3 regions of the Streptomyces sp. NBC_00726 genome follow, and region 2 is predicted to be linked to each of the others. Evidence: riboswitches for the same ligand, from Rfam matches in the RefSeq annotation. Region 2 holds a riboswitch; each other region holds the start of a gene.
What was found. Region 2 has a riboswitch for thiamine pyrophosphate ahead of OG338_RS27550 (purine-cytosine permease family protein). Riboswitches for the same ligand answer to the same signal wherever they lie in the genome.
Positions count from the first base shown of each region.

Region 1: linked by a shared signal. The riboswitch ahead of thiC (phosphomethylpyrimidine synthase ThiC) and the one ahead of OG338_RS27550 (purine-cytosine permease family protein) in region 2 are both predicted to bind thiamine pyrophosphate.
Region 3: linked by a shared signal. The riboswitch ahead of thiO (glycine oxidase ThiO) and the one ahead of OG338_RS27550 (purine-cytosine permease family protein) in region 2 are both predicted to bind thiamine pyrophosphate.

Region 1 covers NZ_CP108983.1:3,305,891-3,313,328, reverse strand. The annotation lists gene OG338_RS14765 (LacI family DNA-binding transcriptional regulator) at 1-868, shown strand, start outside; gene OG338_RS14760 (metallophosphoesterase) at 1,044-2,102, shown strand; gene OG338_RS14755 (hypothetical protein) at 2,285-3,094, shown strand; gene thiC (phosphomethylpyrimidine synthase ThiC) at 3,151-4,944, opposite strand; TPP riboswitch at 4,937-5,068, opposite strand; gene OG338_RS14745 (YibE/F family protein) at 5,139-6,461, shown strand; gene OG338_RS14740 (SsgA family sporulation/cell division regulator) at 6,542-6,979, opposite strand; gene OG338_RS14735 (IclR family transcriptional regulator) at 7,081-7,438, opposite strand, start outside.
Region 2 covers NZ_CP108983.1:6,196,882-6,204,319, reverse strand. The annotation lists gene OG338_RS27585 (hypothetical protein) at 1-838, opposite strand, end outside; gene OG338_RS27580 (phosphatase PAP2 family protein) at 835-1,650, opposite strand; gene OG338_RS27575 (TetR/AcrR family transcriptional regulator) at 1,799-2,428, shown strand; gene OG338_RS27570 (SPFH domain-containing protein) at 2,634-3,641, shown strand; gene OG338_RS27565 (hypothetical protein) at 3,638-4,537, shown strand; gene OG338_RS27560 (NUDIX hydrolase) at 4,594-5,100, shown strand; gene OG338_RS27555 (FBP domain-containing protein) at 5,151-5,645, shown strand; TPP riboswitch at 5,689-5,782, shown strand; gene OG338_RS27550 (purine-cytosine permease family protein) at 5,773-7,155, shown strand; gene OG338_RS27545 (helix-turn-helix domain-containing protein) at 7,216-7,438, opposite strand, start outside.
Region 3 covers NZ_CP108983.1:1,409,344-1,416,781, forward strand. The annotation lists gene metF (methylenetetrahydrofolate reductase [NAD(P)H]) at 1-854, opposite strand, end outside; gene thiE (thiamine phosphate synthase) at 1,006-1,659, opposite strand; gene OG338_RS06320 (Rv2175c family DNA-binding protein) at 1,758-2,123, opposite strand; gene OG338_RS06325 (NAD(P)/FAD-dependent oxidoreductase) at 2,200-3,432, opposite strand; TPP riboswitch at 3,515-3,626, shown strand; gene thiO (glycine oxidase ThiO) at 3,624-4,799, shown strand; gene thiS (sulfur carrier protein ThiS) at 4,796-5,014, shown strand; gene OG338_RS06340 (thiazole synthase) at 5,017-5,811, shown strand; gene pknB (Stk1 family PASTA domain-containing Ser/Thr kinase) at 5,900-7,438, shown strand, end outside.

The DNA.
Region 1 (7,438 bases), 2.9 Mb from region 2:
CCTCATCGGCCTGACCGTGACGACGTACGGGGATGAACCTTTCACCTTCACCGAGTTCGCGTACTTCGCGGAAATGGCGAGAGCGGCCACCTCAGCGGCCCTCGCCCGCGGCTACGCCCTGGTCATCCTGCCGGCGACCTCGCGCCACGACGTCTGGTCCAACGTGGCGCTCGACGGCACCGTCGTCATCGATCCGTCCGACCAGGACCCGGTCGTCTCCGAGCTGGTCCGCCAGGGGCTGCCCGTCGTCTCCGACGGCCGGCCCGCCGGGTCGCTGCCCGTGACCGCCTGGGTGGACAACGACCACCGAGCCGCCGTGCTCGACCTCCTCGACCATCTCGCCGCCGCCGGGGCCCGCCGTATCGGACTGCTCACCGGCACCACCACCGACACGTACACCCGGCTCTCCACCACCGCCTACCTGCACTGGTGCGAGCGTGTGGGACAGGATCCGGTCTACGAGTCCTATCCCGCCCACGACCCGTGCGCGGGGGCGGTGGCCGCCGACCGGCTGCTGGCCCGTCCGGACCGGCCCGACGCCGTCTACGGGCTCTTCGACCCCAACGGCACGGACCTGCTGGCGGCCGCGCGCCGCTACGGCCTGCGCGTCCCCGAGGACCTGCTCCTGGTCTGCTGCAGCGAATCCACGGTGTACGCGACGACCGAGCCGCCCATCACGACGCTCTCGCTGAAGCCGCGGAGGATCGGCACGGCCGTCGTCCAGCTGCTCATCGACGCCATCGAGGGAGTCGACCAGGACGGTCCGGTGGAACGGGTGGTGCCGACGGAGCTCATCGTCCGGACATCCTCGCAACGCCGCCCACCCCGCACCACGGTCAGTGCGCCGCGTTCCCCGGCAGGGGACTGATCATCCCAATCAGGACCAATCGACCGACGAACCTGGCATGCGGAAGGATTCACCACCCCTGGTGCGTCCCAGAGCACGATCTGCATTCCTATGATGGGCGGACGACACCGCGGACCAACCCGACCAGCAGGGCCCGTCAGGTGTACGGCGGCGCGACGGTGGTGTGGAGGGGTCGATGACACAGGGGGCCGGTCAGGAACCCGTGGTGCGGACGGCGACGTTGCGCGACTTCCGCGTACCGCCCTATGCGCAGTCCCCCGCACCGCCCGCGTCGCCGCACCCGGGGAACGCCTTCCCCGAGGGCGAGACGCCGGAGGGGTACACCCCGACGGCGCGCGACCTTCCCGTCATCAGCGTCGACAAACCCGCCCAGGTGCAGCCCGTGCCCGAACCGCGTCCCTCCGCCGACCCCGGCCTCGGCCCCCTCTACGTGGTCGGTGACGTCCACGGCTACCTGGACGAGCTGCTCGCCGCCCTCGCGGAGCAGGGCCTCATCGATTCCGAAGGCCGCTGGGCGGCGGGCAACGCGCGCCTCTGGTTCCTCGGCGACTTCACGGACCGGGGCCCCGACGGCATCGGCGTCATCGACCTCGTCATGCGGCTCTCCGCCGAGGCCGCGGCCGCCGGCGGCTACTGCAAGGCCCTGATGGGCAACCACGAGCTGCTGCTCATCGGCGCCAAGCGGTTCGGCGACACCCCGGTGAACTCCGGCGCGGGCACGGCCACCTTCCAGGCGGCCTGGCTGCTCAACGGCGGGCAGAAGACGGACATGGAGCGCCTTCAGGACGTCCACCTCCAGTGGATGTCCCGGCTCGACGCCGTGGTCGAGGAGGACGGGCACCTCCTGATGCACTCGGACACGACGGCGTACCTCGACTACGGCTCCACCATCGAGGACGTCAACGACACGGTCCACGCCATCCTCACGCGCAACGACGCCGACGAGTGCTGGGACCTGTTCCGCAAGCTCACCAAGCGGTTCGCCTTCCGCGACGACTCGGGCGCCCAGGCCGTCCAGGAGCTGATGACGGCGTACGGCGGCCGGCGCGTCGTCCATGGTCACAGCCCCATCCCGTACCTGACCGGCGAGGTCGGCTCCGAGGACGGCGAGGACGGTGCCGGGCCTCAGGTCGACGGACCGCATGTGTACGCGGAGGGGCTCGCCATCGCTATGGACGGCGGGGTGACCATGGCCGGAAAGCTACTGGTCGTCCAACTCCCCCTGCATGACTGACGCCCTGCGGGGAAGACGCATCCCGAGCTGACCACGCCGAGTGCAGGGGCTATTTCCGGAAACCCTCTGTCACCCCGCGCTGTGCGCGCTCTACCATCGGCCTATCAGTAGCAGGCTCTCCTCCGTTTCCGCCCGAACTGCCCGGACCCAGCGGGCACACAGGCCCGACGGAGCATCGGGGGATGCAGATGAACAGCGCTCCGCACCTGCTGACCGAGGACCGGCCCGAGTACGAACGGCTCCTCGACGACGCACTGCGTCACGCACACGAACGACCGGAGCTGGCCGCCGTCGGCGAACGCCTCAGCGCCGCCCAGCTGCGCACCATGGCGCTGACCGCCGTCGCCCTGATCACCGCCACGGCCGCAGCCGAGTACGAGCAGTACGTGAAGGCTCGTGACGAAGCACGCGCCGCCACCCGGGACACGGCTTCCGGCACGGCGCCGGACGGCCTCGGTCAGTCGGGCGCCGGCATAGGAGCGGTCGTCACCGTTTTGGCGCCCATGCTGGCGGGTACGGCGGCGACCATATTCCTGCTGGTCGGCTACCTCCTGAAGATGCTGGAGCCACCACCGGCCTTCGCAGGCCCCATGGTGGACGCCGGCTGGTTCTTCGCCGCCGTCACGGCCGCCGCCATCTTCATCGCCGCCATCGGCCTGCTCATCGCCGCCCTGCGCAACGGCTCGACGTCCCTGCCGGCCCGGGAAGCCCACGAGCGACTGCCCGACGACGTGGCCCTCGCCAAGGACGCCTGGCGACAGGCGCTGCTGGAGCGGGGCATCGTGCCCTTCCTGCGCGACGCCCTCACCGAGCCCGCCGGACCCGCGGTCCCCGCCCCGTACCGCCCGGCGGGCCGCCTCCCCAAGATCGGCTACAGCAGGCCCGACTTCGCAGGCCCGGACGAGGGCCCGGCGGCGGCGCCCCGCCCCACGTACAGCAGCCCGGACTTCACCAGCCCCGACTTCGGCGGTCCCGAGCACGAACCGGACTGACCGCCACGGCTCCGGCGGAAGGCGCCGGAGCCGTGCGCGGCCGGTCCCGTCCCAGGTCAGTCGGCCAGCGGCAGATAGACCCGGTTCCCGCCCGCCGCGAATTCACGCGACTTGCCGAGCATCCCCTCGGCGATCTCCTCGGCCGTCGCCTCCGCACCGTCCGCGCCGCCGAACTGCTCGGTGATGCTGTGGCTGATCTTCATCGAACAGAACTTCGGACCGCACATCGAGCAGAAGTGCGCCGTCTTCGCGGGCTCGGCCGGCAGCGTCTCGTCGTGGAACTCCCGTGCCGTGTCCGGGTCGAGCGCCAGGTTGAACTGGTCCTCCCAGCGGAATTCGAACCGGGCGTCCGACAGCGCGTCGTCCCACTCCTGCGCCCCCGGATGCCCCTTGGCCAGGTCGGCGGCGTGCGCCGCGATCTTGTACGTGATGACCCCGGTCTTCACATCGTCCCGGTTCGGCAGCCCCAGGTGCTCCTTGGGCGTCACGTAACAGAGCATCGCCGTCCCCCACCAGGCGATCATCGCGGCGCCGATACCCGAGGTGATGTGGTCGTACGCCGGCGCGATGTCGGTGGTCAGCGGGCCGAGCGTGTAGAACGGCGCCTCCTCGCAGATCTCCTGCTGAAGGTCGATGTTCTCCTTGATCTTGTGCATCGGGACATGCCCCGGGCCCTCGATCATCGTCTGCACGCCGAACCGCTTGGCAACTGTGTTCAGTTCACCGAGCGTGCGCAGCTCGGCGAACTGGGCCTCGTCGTTGGCGTCCGCGATCGACCCCGGGCGCAGCCCGTCGCCCAGCGAATACGTCACGTCGTACGCGGCGAGGATCTCGCAGAGCTCCTCGAAGTGCTCGTACAGGAACGACTCCTTGTGGTGCGCCAGGCACCACGCCGCCATGATCGAGCCGCCCCGCGAGACGATGCCGGTCTTGCGCCGGGCGGTCAGCGGCACGTACGGCAGGCGTACGCCGGCGTGCACCGTCATGTAGTCCACGCCCTGCTCGGCCTGCTCGATGACGGTGTCCTTGTAGATCTCCCAGGTCAGTTCCTCCGCCCGCCCGTCGACCTTCTCAAGGGCCTGGTAGAGGGGCACGGTTCCGATCGGTACGGGTGAATTGCGAAGAACCCACTCACGGGTGGTGTGGATGTTGCGGCCGGTGGAAAGGTCCATGACCGTGTCCGCGCCCCACCGGGTCGCCCACGTCATCTTGTCCACCTCCTCCTCGATGGAGGACGTCACCGCGGAGTTGCCGATGTTGGCATTGACCTTCACCAGGAACCGCTTCCCGATGATCATCGGCTCGGTCTCCGGGTGGTTGACGTTGGCGGGCAGCACCGCACGGCCGGCCGCGATCTCCTCGCGCACCACCTCCGCCGGCACGTTCTCGCGGATGGCGACGTACTCCATCTCCGGGGTGATCTCGCCCCTGCGGGCGTACGCGAGCTGGGTGACGGGACGGCCGTCCCGGCTCCGCCGCGGGCGGCGCGGCCGGCCGGGGAACACCGCGTCCAGGTTGCGCAGCCCACCCCGCGGCGAGGTGTGCTTGAGCCCGTCGTCCTCGGGGCGGGCGGGGCGGCCCGCGTACTCCTCGGTGTCACTGCGGGCGATGACCCAGTTCTCCCGGAGCGGTGCGAGTCCGCGCCGGACGTCGGTCCCGGCCGCGGGGTCGGTGTACGGCCCGGACGTGTCGTACAGCGTCACGTCCTTGCCGTTGGTCAGGTGCACCTGGCGGACCGGCACCCGGATGTCGGGGCGCGGGCCCTGGACGTATCCCTTGTGCCAGCCGATGGACTTCCCGGCCTCGTCGCTCTGGTCGGAGGCAGGCGTGCGTGTGTCCGATGTGGTCATGAGACCTACTCCCTACGCCGGCATTACCCGGTAACAGGTTCGGCGGTCGGCGCAGCGTCCCGTACGGTCGTACGGCGGTCAGCGCCCTCTCAGCCCGGTGCTCCGAGCTCCCGCGTGTGCAAAGGTGCCACCACGCTAGCCCCCGGACGGGCGAGCTGAACAGAGGGCCCCTCCCTTCTTGCGATGATCGGCCGGTGACGCCCCCTCATCGCGACCCAGAACCGCAGGGCCATCAGCACACGCACAGCCATGGCCCGGCCGCACCCGTCTCCGCCCATCTGCGCAAGGTGATCGCCGCCGTGCTGATCCCCTTCGCGACCGCCGTACTCGTCGGTCTCGTGGCGCTCTGGCCGAATGGTGCGCCGGCGCACGAACGGACCGGTGTCGGTTTCGACCGGCAGACCCAGCAGGGAAAGGTGGTGAGCGTCGTCAAGGTCGACTGCAAGGACGTGAACGCCGCCCAGCTTCCCGTCAGCGGCGAGACCCAACCCTCCGAGGACCGGCCGGTTTCCGGCGGACTCTGCGAGAAGGCCACCGTCGAGGTCACCACCGGCCCCGACTCGGGGCGCCGGTTCGTCGAGGTCGTCCAGCCGGACGCCCCGAGGCAGTTGCGGGAGGGCCAGGGGGTGGTGGTGGCGTACGCTCCCGACGCACCCCATGACCTCCAGTACTCCGTGACGGACGTGAACCGGAAGTTCCCGCTGATGCTGCTGGCCGGGATCTTCGCCCTCGCGGTGGTGCTCGTGGGCAGGATGCGCGGGGTCATGGCCCTGGTGGCGCTCGCACTGTCGTTCGCCGTCCTGACCCTGTTCATCCTTCCGGCCATACTTCAGGGCTCGAATCCACTGCTGGTGGCGGTCGTCGGGGCCGGTGCGATCATGCTGATCGCGCTCTACATCTGCCACGGGTTGACCGCCCGCACCTCCGTCGCCGTCATCGGCACCCTGATCTCACTGCTCCTGATCGGGCTGCTCGGCTCGCTCTTCATCGGCTGGGCGAGCCTGAGCGGGAACACCGACGACAACACCGGCCTGATCCACGGCCTGTATCCGCACATCGACATGAGCGGACTGCTGCTGGCCGGCGTCATCATCGGTTCTCTGGGCGTGCTCGACGACGTCACGGTCACCCAGACCTCGGCGGTCTGGGAGCTGCGCCAGGCGAACCCCACCATGAGTGCGAAGCAGCTCTACCGGGCAGGGATCAGAATCGGCCGCGATCACATCGCCTCCGTGGTCAACACCCTGGTGCTCGCCTATGCGGGCGCCGCGCTGCCCCTCCTGCTGCTGTTCACGGTCGCGCAGAGCAGTGTGGGGACGGTCGCCAACAGCGAGCTGGTGGCGGAGGAGATCGTGCGCACCCTCGTGGGCTCGATCGGACTGGTCGCCTCCGTGCCGGTGACGACCGCGCTCGCGGCGCTGGTCGTCACCGCGGACCGCACGGGGGTCGGCGCGGAAGCCGGGGCTTCGGCACCCGTGCGGAGCGGCAGGGGCCGGCGACGGCGGGCGAGGTCGTGACCGGAACACACAGCGTGATTCACCCGATCGGCAGGTGTCGTGTTCGAGTGGCACGACGGCTCCCCGGGCCGTGGACCGCTTCAGCCCGCGTTCTGCTCTTCGGCCAGAATGCGCCCCAGCGCCTCCTCCAAATTGCCGTCGAAGTCACCCAGCGTGCACTCCTGCCCGAGCGGTACCAGCTTGTCCGTACGGTCGAGGAAGGCGACAAGAGGTGCCGTGCCCGCCCGGAAGAGCGCACGGTCGGCGCCCACCTGTAGCCGGATGTGGACATCGCACAGCCCCTCGGGCTCGGTCGGCGCGATATGCACATCGCCGTCACCACTGGGGCTGTTGAGGCCGTCGAGCAGCAGCTCACGGCCGAAGGCCCAGGTGACGGGGGCGTCGCCGGGCAGATGGAAGGTCATCCGGATCGCGTACGGATCGCACACTTCGTACCGGAGCTCCACCGGGATACGGAATGAGAGCTCCTCGGAGACGAGGAAGCTCATCATGACCTCAGCTTGAACCGACTCGCGCATCGTTCAACCCCGCAGTAGATGAATCTGGCCAGGAATGATCCCCCATGGCCCTATTGACGCCATCGTGGTGCACGCGATAGCAGATCACAAGGAGTGATTTTTCAGATACTGATAGAGAACACGAACGAACGCAAGAGGCTAGACACTTCACCGCGTAGCCGTTCGACTGCGGGCAGCAACCGATCCTCCTCGTGGAGGGGTACTGAAATGGCCATCGCGGCGGCGGTGAATCCGGCCGTGATGGGGATGGCCGCGCAGACGGTCCCGAGCGCGTACTCCTGTCGCTCGATGACGGGCTCCGTACGCTCCAGCGACCGCAGCCGGGTGAGGAACGCCGCACGGTCGCGCACCGAATACCGGGTCAGCGGGCGCACCGGGTGCCGGTCCAGGTGGTCCTCGCGGGCCTTCTCGTCCAGCCGGCTCAGCAGACACTGACCGATCGCGTGCGCATGCCCGGTC
Region 2 (7,438 bases):
CCACCGCGGGCGCGGTCTGTGCCTGGGCGCGGGTCAGCAGGATCACACCCCGGACCGCCGCCACCGTGCCGAGCAGCGCCGGGAGCAGACCGGCCGGTCCGCCCTGGAACCGCTCCCCCAGCAGCGCCAGGCCGATCGCCGCGGCGGCGACCGGGTTGGCGAGGGTGACGACGGCGAGCGGGGCCCCGAGCCCGCCCCGGTAGGCGGTCTGGGAGAGCAGCAGCCCGCCCATCGCGAAGGCGGAGACCAGCACGGCGACGACCACCAGGCGCGCGCTGAGCAGCGGTCCGGTGTGGTCGGTCACCGCGACGGTCAGGGTCTGGGTGAGCGCCGACGCGACGCCGGACGTGATGCCGGAGGCCGCCGCGTGCCGCAGCCCGGGGCGGGCGCCCGGGCGGCTGAGGCCGGCGACCAGCGCCATGGTTCCGGCGCCCACGGCCAGCGCCTCGGTCATGGTCAGGGTCTCGTGCGGGGCGGCGCCGCCCGCCGTCAGGAGCAGGGCGCCGAGGCCGAGCAGGGTGAGCAGCGTGCCGCGCCACTCGGTGACCGTGACCCGGCGGCCGGCCGCCCGGGCGCCGAGCGGGACGGCCGCGACCAGGGTCAGCGCGCCGAGCGGCTGGACCAGGGTGAGCGGGCCGTACTTCAGGGCGGCCACGTGCAGCAGCGCGCCGCCCGCGTTCAGGCCGACCGCGCACCACCAGGCGCCGCGCCCGAGGAGCCGGAGCGTGCCGGTGCCGGGCGAGGTGCGGCCGGCCAGCCGGGCCTGGGCGACCGCCGCGGTGGCGTAGGCGGCTGCGGAGACCAGGGAGAGCGCGACGGCGGCCAGGGTGGCGTTCACCGGTGCGCCCCGGAGGTGGCGTACACGGCTCCGTGCTCCCGCTGCCGTACGACGGACGGCCACGGCTGCGGCGGGCGGACCGGTTCGGCGCGCGGGAGGCGGAGCGCGGCGAGCGATACGGCGAGCAGCGCGGCGACCACGATCGAGTCGAGCCAGTAGTGATTGGCGGTTCCGACGATGACGAACAGGGTGATCGCCGGGTGCAGCAGCCACAGCAGGCGCCACCGGGACCGGGTGGCGACGACCAGGCCGACGCCGACCATGACGGCCCAGCCGAAGTGCAGCGAGGGCATCGCGGCGAACTGGTTGGCCATGGAGTCCGTGGCCGGCTGGGCTCCGTACACCGAAGGTCCGTACACCTGGCCGGTGTCCACGAGGTGGGTGGCGGCGAGCAGGCGCGGCGGGGCGAGCGGGAAGAGCAGGTGCAGGGCGAGCGCGGCGCCGGTGAGCGCGGCGAGGACGCGGCGCGCCCAGACGTAGTGGCGGGGGCTGCGCCAGTACAGCCAGACCAGGAAGAGCAGCGTGGCCGGGAAGTGCACGGTCGCGTAGTAGGTGTTCGCCAGGTGGATCAGTGTCTCGTCGTGCAGCAGCAGGCCCTGGACCGCGCCCTCGCCGGGCAGGTGCACGGCGCGTTCGACGTCCCAGACACGGCCCGCGTTGCGGAACGCCTCGTCCACATGGCCGTTCGCGGCCTGGCGGCCGAGCTTGTAGACGAGAAAGAGCCCGACGACGAGAAGAAGCTCGCGGACCAGGGGCGGGCGGGCGAAGGTGTCCGGCTTCCGATCGGCGGGCGTGGTGCCGGTGTACTTCACCCGGTGCCCCTTTGCTGATGCGCTTCGGCGGACGTCCGCCCTTATCGATACGCCAGTGTACCGATACGGCGGCGTATCGGTACACGTGCGTATCGGTACACTGGCGTATCGATGGACCTCGTCGCAGAGTCGCAGAGAGGGAAGGCACATGTCGCCGCAGCCGACCGGGCAGGAGCAGACCCCCGCGCAGCGCCGCTCGAAGATCACGCCGGAGCGGGCGCAGGAGCTGTACACCGCCGTGCTCGACATGCTGCGGGAGAACGGCTACGAGTCGCTGACGATGGAGGGGGTCGCCGCCCGGTCCCGGTGCGGCAAGTCCACGCTCTACCGCCAGTGGGGCTCGAAGCCCGAGCTGGTGGTGGCAGCCCTGCACGGCACCCGGCGCGGCGCCCTGCGGAAGATCGACACCGGTTCACTGGCGGGCGACCTGCTGGAGGCGGCGCGGGCGATCGGCGAGGGCGCGGGCCGCGACACGCCCCTGATGCTGGCGCTGAGCCATGCGGCGCTCCAGAGCCCGGAGCTGCTGTGCGCGTTGCGCGAGTCGCTGATCCTGCCGGAGCTGGCCGCGATCGACGCGCTGGTACGGCGCGGGGTGGAGCGCGGCGAGGTGGCGCCGGACAACCGGGCGGTGGAGTTCGTCTCCGCGCAGCTGCTCGGTGTGATGCGGGCCCGTCCGATGCTGGCGGGGGCCCACGCGGACGAGAGCTACCTGGTCCGCTTCGTGGCGGCCGCGATCCTTCCCGCACTCGGCCTGGGCGCCCCGGCGTCCGGGTCCTGACAGACGTGGGCCGTCGTCCGAGCGGATGACGGCGGCCCGCTCGCGCCGCACCGTGGGGACGGGGGCGGCGCGCACCCGGCCGGCCGGTGACTTCCGAGAAGTCACCGGCCGTTCGCGTATCCGGGACTCCTTTATTCGTCCTCTTGACGATAAGGCGGGATTCCGCTTATCGTCGCCATGACGAAAACGACTTCAGGGGGTTCCCATGGCCGACATCACCCGCCGCTTCGGCTGGCGCCATCTCCGCTCGGCGCCCACCGCGCACATCCGCCACCACAAGCGCGGCGAGCTCGCCCACGACGGGGCCGGACTGAGCTTCTGGTACCGCTCGCTGAGCGCCGCGCTCTCCGAGGTGCCGGTCAACGACCGCGAGCTGGCCATGGCCTTCCACGCACGCACCTCGGACTTCCAGGACGTCACGGTCCAGGCCACCGTCACCTACCGGATCAGCGACCCGGCCGAGGCGGCCGCCCGCCTCGACTTCTCCGTCGACCCGGACACCGGCGCCTGGCGCGGCGCCCCCCTCGAACAGATCGCCACCCTGCTCACCGAGACCGCCCAGCAGCACACCCTGGACGTGCTGGCCCGCACCCCGCTGGCCGGCGCCCTGGTCGACGGGGTCGCCGCCGTCCGCGAACGGGTCGCCGCCGGTCTCGCCGACGAGCCGAGGCTCCCCGCCACCGGCATCGACGTGGTCGCCGTCCGCGTCGTCGCCATCCGCCCCGAGGCCGAGGTGGAGCGCGCCCTGCGCACCCCCGCCCGCGAGCAGATCCAGCAGGAGGCCGACCGGGCCACGTACGAACGGCGCGCCGTGGCCGTCGAGCGCGAGCGGACCATCGCCGAGAACGAGCTGGCCAGTCAGATCGAGCTGGCCCGGCGCGAGGAACAGCTGGTCGAGCAGCGCGGCACCAACGCCCGCCGCGAGGCCGAGGAGAGCGCCGCCGCCGACGGGGTGCGCGCCGAGGCGGAGGCCGCCCGCACGGTGCGGCTCGCGGGGGCCGAGGCGGAGGCGGCCCGGCAGGTGGGCGCGGCGCGCGCCGAGGCCCAGGCGGCCTGGCTGCGGGCACACGGCGAGGTGGAGGCCGCGACACTGCACGCGCTGGCGGCCACCCGGCTCGCCGAGAACCTGCCGCACATCGACAGCCTCACCCTGTCGCCCGACGTGCTCACGGGCCTGCTCAGCAAGCTGGGCCGGCCGGCGGCCGGGGCATGAGCCTCGCCCCGCGGGCGGTCCTCGTCCACCGCACCACGGAGTACGAGGAGCTGCTGGCCCGCCACGGCACGCACGGCCAGGCCGCGTTCCTCCTGGCCGCGCGGGGCCGGTCCATCGATGAGGTGGCCCGGCGGCACGAGCGGACCCGGCAGGCCCTGGCGGATGTGGCGGCGGCCGTTCCGCTCACCTGGCGACACTGCCGGGTGGAGCGGGCCGACCTGGACCGGTTCCTGTTCGCGCCCGAGGACGTGGTGGTGGTCGTCGGGCAGGACGGCCTGGTCGCCAACGCCGCGAAGTACCTCTCCGGCCAGCCGGTCATCGGCATCGACACCGATCCGGGCCGCAACCCCGGCGTCCTGGTGCGCCACCGGCCGGCCGACGCGGCGGCGCTGATGCGGGCGGCCGTGGCGCCGGGCGGCCGGGCCGACGCGCTGACGATGGTGGAGGCGGTGGCCGACGACACCCAGCGGCTGCTCGCCCTGAACGAGGTCTACCTGGGCCCGCCCGGCCACCAGACGGCCCGCTACCGGCTGGGCCCCGACACGGCGGACGCCCCCGCCGAGCCGCAGGCGTCCTCCGGCGTCCTGGTCGGCACCGGCACCGGGGCGACCGGCTGGCTGCGCTCGCTCTGGCAGGAGCGCCACAGCACCCTGCCGCTGCCCGGGCCCGCCGACCCCCGGCTGCTCTGGTTCGTCCGGGAGGCGTGGCCCTCGCCGTCGACCGGCACGTCGTTCGTCGCGGGCGAGCTGGGGCCCGGGCAGGGGCTGCGGCTCACCGTGGAGTCGGACCGGGTGGTGGTGTTCGGCGACGGGATGGAGGCGGACGCGCTGGAGCTGACGTGGGGGCAGAGCGTACGGCTCGGCGTCTCGGAGACCTCGCTGCGGCTGGCGGTGTGAACGCGGGGGCGGACGCGGCATCCCCGTAGGCTCGGCACCCCCTTCGAAGGAGCACCATGACCACCGATAACCCCCTCGCCCCGTCCCGTAACACCCGGCCGCCCAAGGCCCAGGCCGCGCTGGGGGTCGGGGTGATCGTGCAGGACGCGCAGGGCCGGATCCTGCTCGGCCGGCACCACAGCGGCACCTGGGAGCTGCCCGGCGGCAAGGTCGACCCGGTGCCGGAGTCCGTCGCGGCGGCCGCCGTGCGGGAGCTGCGCGAGGAGACCGGGCTGACGGTCCCCGAGGACGAGGTCACCGTCTTCGCGATGCTGCACGACGCCCTCGGCGGGATCAACCGTGTGACGATGGCCGCCCTGGTGCGGGTGGACACCGGCGCGGCCCGGGTGACCGAGCCGCATCTGATCAGCGTCTGGGAGTGGACCCCGCTCGACGCGCTCCCGTCGCCGCTCTTCGACCCGTCGGCGCAGATCCTCGCGACCTGGCGCCCGGACCTCGGCATCCCGCATCCGCCCGTGCACCGGCTCCCCCTCGCGACCGAGAAGCCCCAGGTGGGCCCCTAAGTGAATTAATGGTTTGCCTAGGACCCATAGGCAGGGTTAGCTTCGTGGTCATGAAGGCCCTGACCGAGCAGGACATCCGCTCATCGTTCGTGAATTGCTCCAAGGGGGAGGCCAAGCGTCTGCCGCTCCCCCGCGATTTCGAGGAACTGCCGTGGGACGACCTCGACTTCCTCGGCTGGCGCGACCTGTCCGCGCCGGGACGCAGCTACATCGTCACCGAGCACGAGGGCAGGACCGCCGGGATCTCGCTGCGCTTCCCGTCGCAGCAGCGCGGCTTCCTGCACCGCAGCATGTGCTCGCTCTGCCTGACCACGCACCCGGGCAGCGGGGTCTCCCTGATGACCGCCCGCAAGACCGGCCCCGCCGGGCGTGACGGCAATTCGGTCGGCCTGTACATGTGCACCGACCTGGCCTGCTCGCTGTACGTGCGCGGCAGGAAGAAGGTGGATTCCGGGGCCCGGTTCAAGGAGAGCCTGACCACGGAGGAGCAGATCGCGCGCACGGTCGACAACCTCCACGCGTTCGTGACGAAGCTCTTCAGCTGACCCCTGCGACGCCATCGAACGGGCCGGCGCTATTCTGGCCGCCACACCGGACACGGGGTGCCCCGCACGGGGCTGAGATCACACCCGTCGAACCTGAACCAGTTAGCACTGGCGGAGGGATGTCTTCATGTCGTTGCCGTATGCCCGGGACGAGCGCGCCGCCTTCGGCGGGCGCATGCCCACCGCCCCCGGCGATCTGCGCATCGAGGCGAACGGGATAGCCCCGGTCCCCGAGGACCGCCGCTACGGCCGGGCGGGCCGGCTGTTCACCGTCTGGTTCGCGCCCAACCTGACCATGACCGGCGTCTTCACCGGCACCGTCGGCATCGCGCTCGGCCTGGACTTCGCGACCGCGCTCGCCGCCGTCGTACTCGGCACCCTCGTCGGCGCCGCGCCGACCGCGTATCTGGGCACCTGGGGCAGCCGCACCGGGTCCGGTCAACTACCGCTCGCCCGCCTGGCGTTCGGTCCGGGGGTCGTACTGCCGGGCGCCTTGCAGTGGCTGTCGTCCATCGCCTGGGACGCCCTGATCGGCCTGTTCGGCGGGGACGCGCTGGCGCAGCTGTGCGGCTGGCCGTTCTGGCTGGGCGTCCTGGTCATGATGGCCGCACAGGGTGCGCTCGGGGTGCTGGGTTACGAGGTCATCCACCGGCTCCAGACCGTGATGACGTTCGCCCTGGCCGCCGCATTCGCCGTGCTCGCCGCGAAGCTCCTGCGCGGGGTGGACCCGGTGACCACCTCGGCCGTGCACGGCGCGGACCGGGCCGGCGCGTTCGTCCTGACCTGCACCATCGCCCTGAGCCTGGCACTGTCCTGGGCGCCGTACGCGAGCGACTTCAGCCGCTATCTGCCGCGCGAGACATCTCGGACGCGCATGTTCTGGTGCACGCTGGGCGGGATCAGCGCCTCCTTCGTGGCGGTCCAGACGATCGGGCTGTGGGGCGCGTCGGTCTTCACGGACCAGACCGCGCGCGGCATCGACTCGCTGCTCGGCGGGGGCGCGCTCGGCGCGTTCGGGCTGCTCGCGGTGGCGCTGGCCGCGCTGTGCAGCAACGCGATGAACGACTACAGCGGTTCGCTGGCGTTGCAGACCATGGGCGTACGTGTGCCGCGCCCGGTGGCCGCGGCGCTCGCCGCCGCCCTGGGGTTCCCGCTGGTGCTGTGGATGCACGCGGCGGACACGACCGCCCGCTTCCAGAACGTGCTGCTCCTCGTCGGCTACTGGATCCCCGGCTTCGTGGCGATCGTGTCCGTGGACTGGCTGGCCCGCGCCCGGTCCCGGCGCGGCGCCCCCGTCGACCTCGCGGCCGAACACGCCCGCCCGCGCCCGTGGTGGCCCTCGCTCGCCGCGTTCGCCGTGGCCTTCGCGGCGGCGGTGCCGTTCATGAGCACCGGCCTGTACGTGGGCCCGGTGGCCGAGGCGCTGCACGGGGCGGACCTGGCGTACGGGGTGGCGTTCCTCGTGGCGCTCGGGGTGTACGCCCCGCTGCGGCTGCGCGGGGCGCGCTGACTCACCCTTCGCCGGGGCGGGGAGGGGCGGGGCCGGGACCGACGGTGCCGGCCCCGGCCGTCAGGGCATCCTGGCCGTTCCCGTCGGCGCGCACTGCATCTGCTTCTCCGAGGGGATCTCCCCACACACGCTCATGGAGTCGAGCGGCGCGTCCTCGGAGACCCCGAGCATCTTGGTGTACGAGTCGTGCTCGAAGCGGATGAAGGCGTCCAGCTCCATCCCCCGGGCGTCCTTGATGATCACCTTGTCGCCGACGGCGCCGCCCTCGATCCGGCCCCAGACC
Region 3 (7,438 bases), 4.8 Mb from region 2:
GTGATGAAGTGCAGTCCGGGCACACCCTCGGAGAGCAGCTTCGCGCTGAACCGCGTTGCGAAGTCGATGCCAATGGAGCGTACAGCGGCGGGGTCGTCCTTGGCGGCGAGGATGCGCTCTTTCAGCCCGTCGGGCAGCTTCGCGTCGCTGAGCTGGGAGAACCGTTCCAATTGCCGGACGTTGGTGACCGGCATGACCTCGGGGATGATCGGGGTCTCGCAACCCGCCGCGACCACCCGGTCACGCATCCGGAGATATGCCTCGGGATCGAAGAACATCTGCGTGATCGCGTAGTCGGCGCCGGCGCGGCACTTGTCCACGAAGTGGCGGACGTCGGTGTCCCAGTCCTCCGAGCGCGGGTGCCGCTCGGGGAAGGCCGCGACGCCCACGCAGAAGTCGCCGGCCTCCTTGATCAGCCGGACCAGGTCGGCCGCGTACTTCACGCCCCGCGGGTGCTCGACCCAGGGGCCCATCGGGTCGCCCGGCGGGTCGCCGCGCAGGGCGAGGATGTTCCGGATGCCGACGTCCGCGAACTGGCCGACCATGTTGCGCAGTTCGGCGATCGAGTGGTCGACGGCCGTGAGGTGCGCGACCGGGGTGAGCGTGGACTCGGCGGCGATGTCCTGGGTGGCCTTCACCGTGCCGGAGCGGGTGGAGCCACCGGCTCCGTACGTCACCGAGACGAAGCTCGGCGCGACGGCCTCGACCCGGCGCAGCGCGTTCCACAGGTTGCGCTCGCCCTTCTCGGTCTTGGGCGCCCAGAACTCGAACGAGTACGAGGTCGCGCCGGACGCGAGCATCTCACGCACGGTGCGTGCGTGATCTGTCCTGGTGGAAGGTGTGCCAAGGGCCATACGGGCAGGTTAACCAGGGCGGGGCGGGCCCCCAACCGAACCGGAGTCATTTGCCGGAATTGACCGATTCTTGTCCACCCTTCGGACAGATTCGTCCCAGACCGGCCCCGGACGGGTCCCGGGCCGCCGCTCCGGCGGCACCCGTCCCGGGTCAGGCTCCGGCGCGCTCGCGGACCCGTCGCGCCAGCTCAGCGGCGGCGGCACCCGGGTCGGACGCCTCGGTCAGGGCCCGTACGACGACGATCCGGCGGGCCCCGGCGTCCAGCACCTGGTCGAGATTGTCCGCGTCGATGCCCCCGATGGCGAACCAGGGACGGGCCGGGGCGAGCGAGGCGGCGTAGCGCACGAGGTCCAGGCCGGGGGCGTGACGGCCGGGCTTGGTGGGAGTGGGCCAGCAGGGGCCGGTGCAGAAGTAGTCCACGCCGGGCTCGGCGACGGCGGCGTCGACCTCGGCCTCGGCGTGCGTGGAGCGGCCGATGACCGGCTCGGCGCCGATGATCGCGCGGGCCGCGGGCACCGGCAGGTCGCCCTGGCCCAGGTGCAGCACGTCGGCGCCGATGGCGTGGGCCACGTCGGCCCGGTCGTTGACGGCGAGGAGCTTGCCGTGCCGCTTGCAGGCGTCCGCGAAAACCGCGAGGTGGCCGAGCTCCTCGCCGGCCTCCATGCCCTTGTCGCGGAGCTGGACGATGTCCACCCCGCCGGCGAGGACCGCGTCGAGGAAGCCGGGCAGATCGCCCTGACGCCTGCGCGCGTCCGTGCACAGGTAGAGCCGGGCGTCGGACAGCTGTGCGCGAGGCGTGGACATGGTGCGGTTCCCCCCGGGGAAGACGGTGACGGCGGATCAGAGTACGGCGCGGGGAAGCGGGCCGCCCGCTCGCGCGGTGCGGCCCGCTTCCCGGTCGGTCAGACGGCGAGCGCCTGGGCGCGGCGCTTCACCTCCGTGCCGCGATTCTCACTCAGCGCCTGCGCGGGCGTGCCCGGCAGGGACGGGTCGGGGGTGAAGAGCCATTCGAGCATTTCCTCGTCGGAATACCCGTCGTCCTTCAGGAGGGTCAGGGTCCCGGAGAGGCCCTTGACCACCTTGTCGCCGTCGATGAAGGCGGCGGGCACCTGGAGCGCCCGGTTCTCCCCACGGCGTACGGCGATGAGCTGGCCCTCCTTGACCAGCTGCCGCACACGCGTCACCTCGACGTCGAGCATTTCCGCGATGTCGGGCAGGTGGAGCCAGGCGGGGACGAGTGCATCGGTCTTTGCGTCAATCTGGGTCACGGGACAAGCCTGCCATCCCGGACTGACAGCCGAAACCCGGACTCGGCCCTTCAGGTCCACGCCGCCGGGACAGGCCCTACGGCAGGACCGCCGCCTTCAGCGGTACGGAGGGGTCCGCCGCCCGGTCCGCGTCGAGCCGCGCCCCCGCCTCGATGAGCCGGCGCCCCTGGGCCAGGTCGCGCGGGCGGCTCACCGCGAGCACCGCGACCAGGGCACCGTCGCGCAGCCAGCACACCGACCAGGCGGGCTCCGCCGGGTCGCCGCGCCACAGCAGGGTGTCCGCGTCCGCGTGGTGCCCGGCGTACTGCACGAACCGGCCGAACTGCTCGGACCAGAAGTAGGGCACGGGGTCGTACGGCGGGATGCCGGCGCCCTCCGCCGCGATGTGGGCGGCGGCGGTCCTGGGCCCCTGGAGGGCGTTGTCCCAGTGGTGGACGACCAGGCGGGTGCCGTAGCGGGCCGAAGGGAAGGAAGCGCAGTCGCCGACCGCGTACACATCGGGGAGCGAGGTGCGCAGCGCCGCGTCGGCGGTCACCGAGCCCTCGGGCCCCAGCGCGATGCCGGAGCCGGCGAGCCAGCCGGTGGCGGGGCGGGCGCCGATGCCGACGACGACAGCTCCGGCCGCGATGGTGCGCCCGTCGGCGAGGACCACCGTGCCGGGCCCGACGCGGGCGACCCGGGCGCCGGTGAGGAGCCGGGCGCCGTTCTCCGCGTACCAGGCGGCCATCGGGGCGGCGACCTCGGCGGGCAGGGCGCCGGCCAGCGGGCGGTCCGCGGCCTCCACGACGGTGACCTCGCAGCCGGCGGCACGGGCGGCGGTGGCGAACTCGGCGCCGATCCAGCCGGCGCCGACGACCACGACGGGATGCCCGGCCTCCAGGACGGGGCGCAGCCGGGCCGCGTCGTCCAGGGTGCGCAGCAGATGGACGCCGGGGACCCCGGCGGAGCCGGGCAGGGCGACGGGTTCGGCGCCGGTGGCGAGGACCAGGACGTCGTAGCGGACCGGGCCCTCGGAGGTGTCCAGTTCGTGGTCGCCCGCGCGGACCCCGGTGACCTCGCAGCCCAGGCGCAGGGCGATGTCCAGCGCCTCGAAGTCGATGTCGAAGGCGGACTCCTCGGCCTTGCCGAGCAGCACCGCCTTGGACAGCGGGGGCCGGTCGTAGGGCTGGTGGGGTTCGGCTCCGATCAGCGTGACGGGGCCGGTGAAGCCCTGTTCCCGCAGGGCGACGGCGGTCTGCACGCCCGCCATGCCCGCGCCCGCGACGACGACCCGGCGTTCCGTCCGCTCTGCCCGCTGCTGCTCGCTCACCCGTCCACCTTACGTAGCTGACGAGACGTCAGGAAGGGGCGGGCCCCGGCGGCGGCATCGGGGCGGGGTTTAGGGTGGCCACCGTAAGACACGCGGGAGCCCGGGCGTACCGGGCTGAGAGGGAGGCTGGCGGCCTCCGACCGTACGAACCTGATCCGGGTCATGCCGGCGAAGGGAGGGGCTGGACGCCCATGCGCACCCATCCCACCGAAGGGTCCGACGTCCTCGTCATCGGGGGCGGCATCATCGGTCTGGTGACCGCCTGGCGGGCCGCGCGGCGCGGTCTGGCCGTCGCGCTCGCCGACCCCGAGCCGGGTGGCGGGGCGGCCCGGGTCGCGGCCGGGATGCTGGCCGCCGTCACCGAACTGCACTACGGCGAGGAGACCCTGCTCGGGCTCAACCTCGCGTCCGCCCGGCGCTATCCGTCGTTCACGGCCGAGCTGGAGGAGGCGAGCGGGCAGGACATCGGCTTCCGCGCCTGCGGCACCCTGGCCGTCGCGCTGGACGCGGACGACCGCGCCCATCTGCGCGAGCTCCACGAGCTGCAACGCCGCTCGGGCCTGGAGTCGGAGTGGCTGACCGGGCGCGAGTGCCGCCGCCTGGAACCGATGCTCGCCCCGGGCGTGCGCGGCGGTCTCCGGGTGGACGGCGACCACCAGGTCGACCCGCGCCGCCTCGCCGCCGCGCTGCTCACCGCCTGCGAGCGGGCCGGAGTGGTCTTCCACCGCCGCCGCGCCGGCCGCCTCTCGGTGGTCGCGGACCGGGCCGTGGGCGCCGTGCTCGACAACGGTACGGAGGTGGCCGCCGGCCAGGTCGTGCTCGCCGGGGGCAGCCTCAGCGGGCGGCTCGCCGGGGTCCCCGCCCACGCCCTGCCTCCGGTGCGCCCGGTCAAGGGCCAGGTGCTGCGCCTCACCGTGCCCCCGGCGTACGCCCCCTTCCTCTCGCGCACCGTGCGCGCGGTGGTCCGGGGCAGCCACATCTATCTCGTACCGCGTGAGAACGGTGAGCTGGTCGTCGGCGCCACCACCGAGGAGATGGGCTGGGACACCACCGTCACGGCGGGCGGGGTCTACGAGCTGCTGCGCGACGCGCATGAGCTGGTGCCCGGCATCACCGAGCTGCCGCTGACCGAGACCCGCGCCGGACTGCGCCCCGCGTCCCCCGACAACGCCCCGCTGCTCGGCCGCACCGCGCTGCCCGGCCTCCACCTCGCCACCGGCCACGGCCGCAACGGCGTGCTGCTCACCCCCGTCACCGGGGACGCCATGGCGTCGCTGCTGGCCGACGGCGAGCTGCCCGAGGCGGTCCGTCCCTTCTCCCCCGGCCGGTTCGCCCCGGTCCCCGCACCCCAGGAGCAGCCCGCATGACCGAGCCCACCCCGCTCACCGTGTCCGTGAACGGCGCCCCGGCCGCCGTCGCGCCGGGCACCACCCTGGACGCCCTCGTCGCGACGCTGACCGACGCGACGGCGGGGGTGGCCGCCGCGCTCAACGAGACCGTGGTGCCGCGCGGCCAGTGGCCCGCCGCCGCGCTCGCCGACGGCGACCGGGTCGAGGTCCTGACCGCAGTCCAGGGAGGCTGACGATGTCCGACGACCTGTTCACCCTGGGCGGCACTGACTTCACCTCGCGGCTGATCATGGGCACGGGCGGGGCGCCCAGCCTGGACGTGCTGGAGCGGTCGCTGATCGCGTCCGGCACCGAGCTGACCACCGTCGCGATGCGCCGCCTCGACCCGACCGTGCAGGGCTCGGTGCTCTCCGTACTGCGGAAGCTGTCCATCCGGGTGCTGCCGAACACCGCCGGCTGCTACACCGCCGGGGAGGCCGTGCTCACCGCCCGGCTGGCCCGTGAGGCGCTGGGCACGGACTGGGTGAAGCTGGAGGTGGTGGCCGACGAGCGGACGCTGCTGCCCGACCCGGTCGAGCTGCTGGACGCCGCCGAGATCCTGGTGGACGACGGATTCACGGTGCTGCCGTACACCAACGACGACCCGGTCCTGGCCCGGAAGCTGGAGGACGTGGGGTGCGCGGCGGTCATGCCGCTCGGCTCCCCCATCGGCTCGGGCCTGGGCATCCGCAACCCGCACAACTTCCAGCTGATCACCGAGCGGGCCGGGGTGCCGGTGATCCTGGACGCCGGTGCCGGGACCGCCTCGGACGCGGCGCTCGCGATGGAGCTGGGCTGCTCGGCGGTGATGCTCGCCTCGGCGGTGACCCGGGCCCAGGAGCCGGAGCTGATGGCCGCCGCGATGCGGCACGCGGTGGAGGGCGGGCGGCTCGCGCACCGGGCCGGGCGCATCCCACGCCGCCACTTCGCGGAGGCGTCCTCGCCGGCGGCCGGGCGGGCGGTGCTCGATCCGGAGCGGCCGGCTTTCTGACACGCGCCTGTCACGGCTCGGCTTCAGTCCTGCGCCGGGTTCGCCCCACCGCGGCGGGCCTGTCCGTGGCGGCTCGTAGACTCGCATGGTGGATACGACCCTCCAGGACCCCCTCGTCGGGCAGCTGCTCGACGGCCGCTACCGCGTCGATGCCCGCATCGCCGTGGGCGGCATGGCCACGGTCTACCGGGCCATGGACATGCGGCTCGACCGGGTGCTCGCCCTCAAGGTGATGCACCCGGCGCTGGCGACCGACGCCTCGTTCGTCGAGCGCTTCATCCGCGAGGCCAAGTCGGTGGCCCATCTCGCCCACCCCAATGTGGTCGGGGTCTTCGACCAGGGCGCCCAGGGGCAGTACGTCTACCTGGCGATGGAGTACGTCGCCGGCTGCACGCTGCGCGATGTGCTGAGCGAGCGCGGCGCGCTCCGGCCCCGGGCGGCGCTGGACATCCTGGAATCGATCCTCGCCGCCCTCGGCGCGGCGCACCGGGCGGGCTTCGTGCACCGCGACATGAAGCCGGAGAACGTGCTGATCGGGGACGACGGCCGGGTCAAGGTCGCCGACTTCGGCCTGGTCCGGGCCGTGGACACGGTGACGAACACCACCGGGACGATCCTCGGCACCGTCTCGTATCTGGCCCCGGAGCAGATCGAGCACGGCACGGCGGACACCCGCGCCGACGTGTACGCCTGCGGGGTCGTGCTGTACGAGATGCTGACCGGCGACAAGCCGCGGGACGGGGAGTCCCCCGCCCAGGTCATCTACCAGCACCTGCACGAGGACGTGCCGCCCCCGTCCGCCGTCGTCCCCGGTCTCGCGCCCGAGCTGGACGCGCTGGTGGCGAGCGCCACCGCCCGGGACCCGGAGGCCCGCCCGTTCGACGCGGTGGCGCTGCTCGCCGGGGCCCGCCGGACGCGCGCCGCCCTCACGGACGCGCAGCTCGACGCCGTACCGCCGCAGGCCCTGCCGGAGCCCGGCCCGGACGCCGGGTCGGCCGGGTCCGACGCGCGGACGACGGTGATCCCCCGGGTCCTGCCCCAGGACCAGGGCACCGCCCACCACACCAGCCGGCTGGAGATGCCGCCGCCCCCGCCTCCGCGGCAGCCGCGCCGGACCGGGCCGCTCGGCGGCGCCCGGCGCGGGCTGATCGCGGCGGTCCTGGCAGTCCTCGTCGTCCTGGGCGTCGGCGGCGGCATCTGGTACATCAACTCCGGGCAGTTCACGAAGGTCCCCTCGCTGCTGGGGCAGACCGAGAAGACGGCCGAGGAGCGGCTGTCCGGTGCCGGCCTGGAGCTGAAGGGCGTGGAGCGGGCCTTCAGCGACACCGTCGACCGGGGCAAGGTCATCAGCAGCAGTCCCGAGTCCGGCGCCCGGATCAGGGGCAACGGCTCGGTGTCGCTCGTCGTCTCGCGCGGCCCCGAGATCATCCAGGTGCCCGATGTCGCGGGCGACCGGCTCTCCGACGCCAGGCAGCGGCTGAAGAAGGCGGGCCTGCTCCCGGGCATGGTCACCAAGGAGTTCAGCGAGGACGTGGCGGCCGGCGAGGTGCTGCGTACGGAGCCCGCCGCCGGCACCGACCGCCACCCGGACTCGGCGGTCGCGATCGTCGTCTCCCAGGGCAGCCCC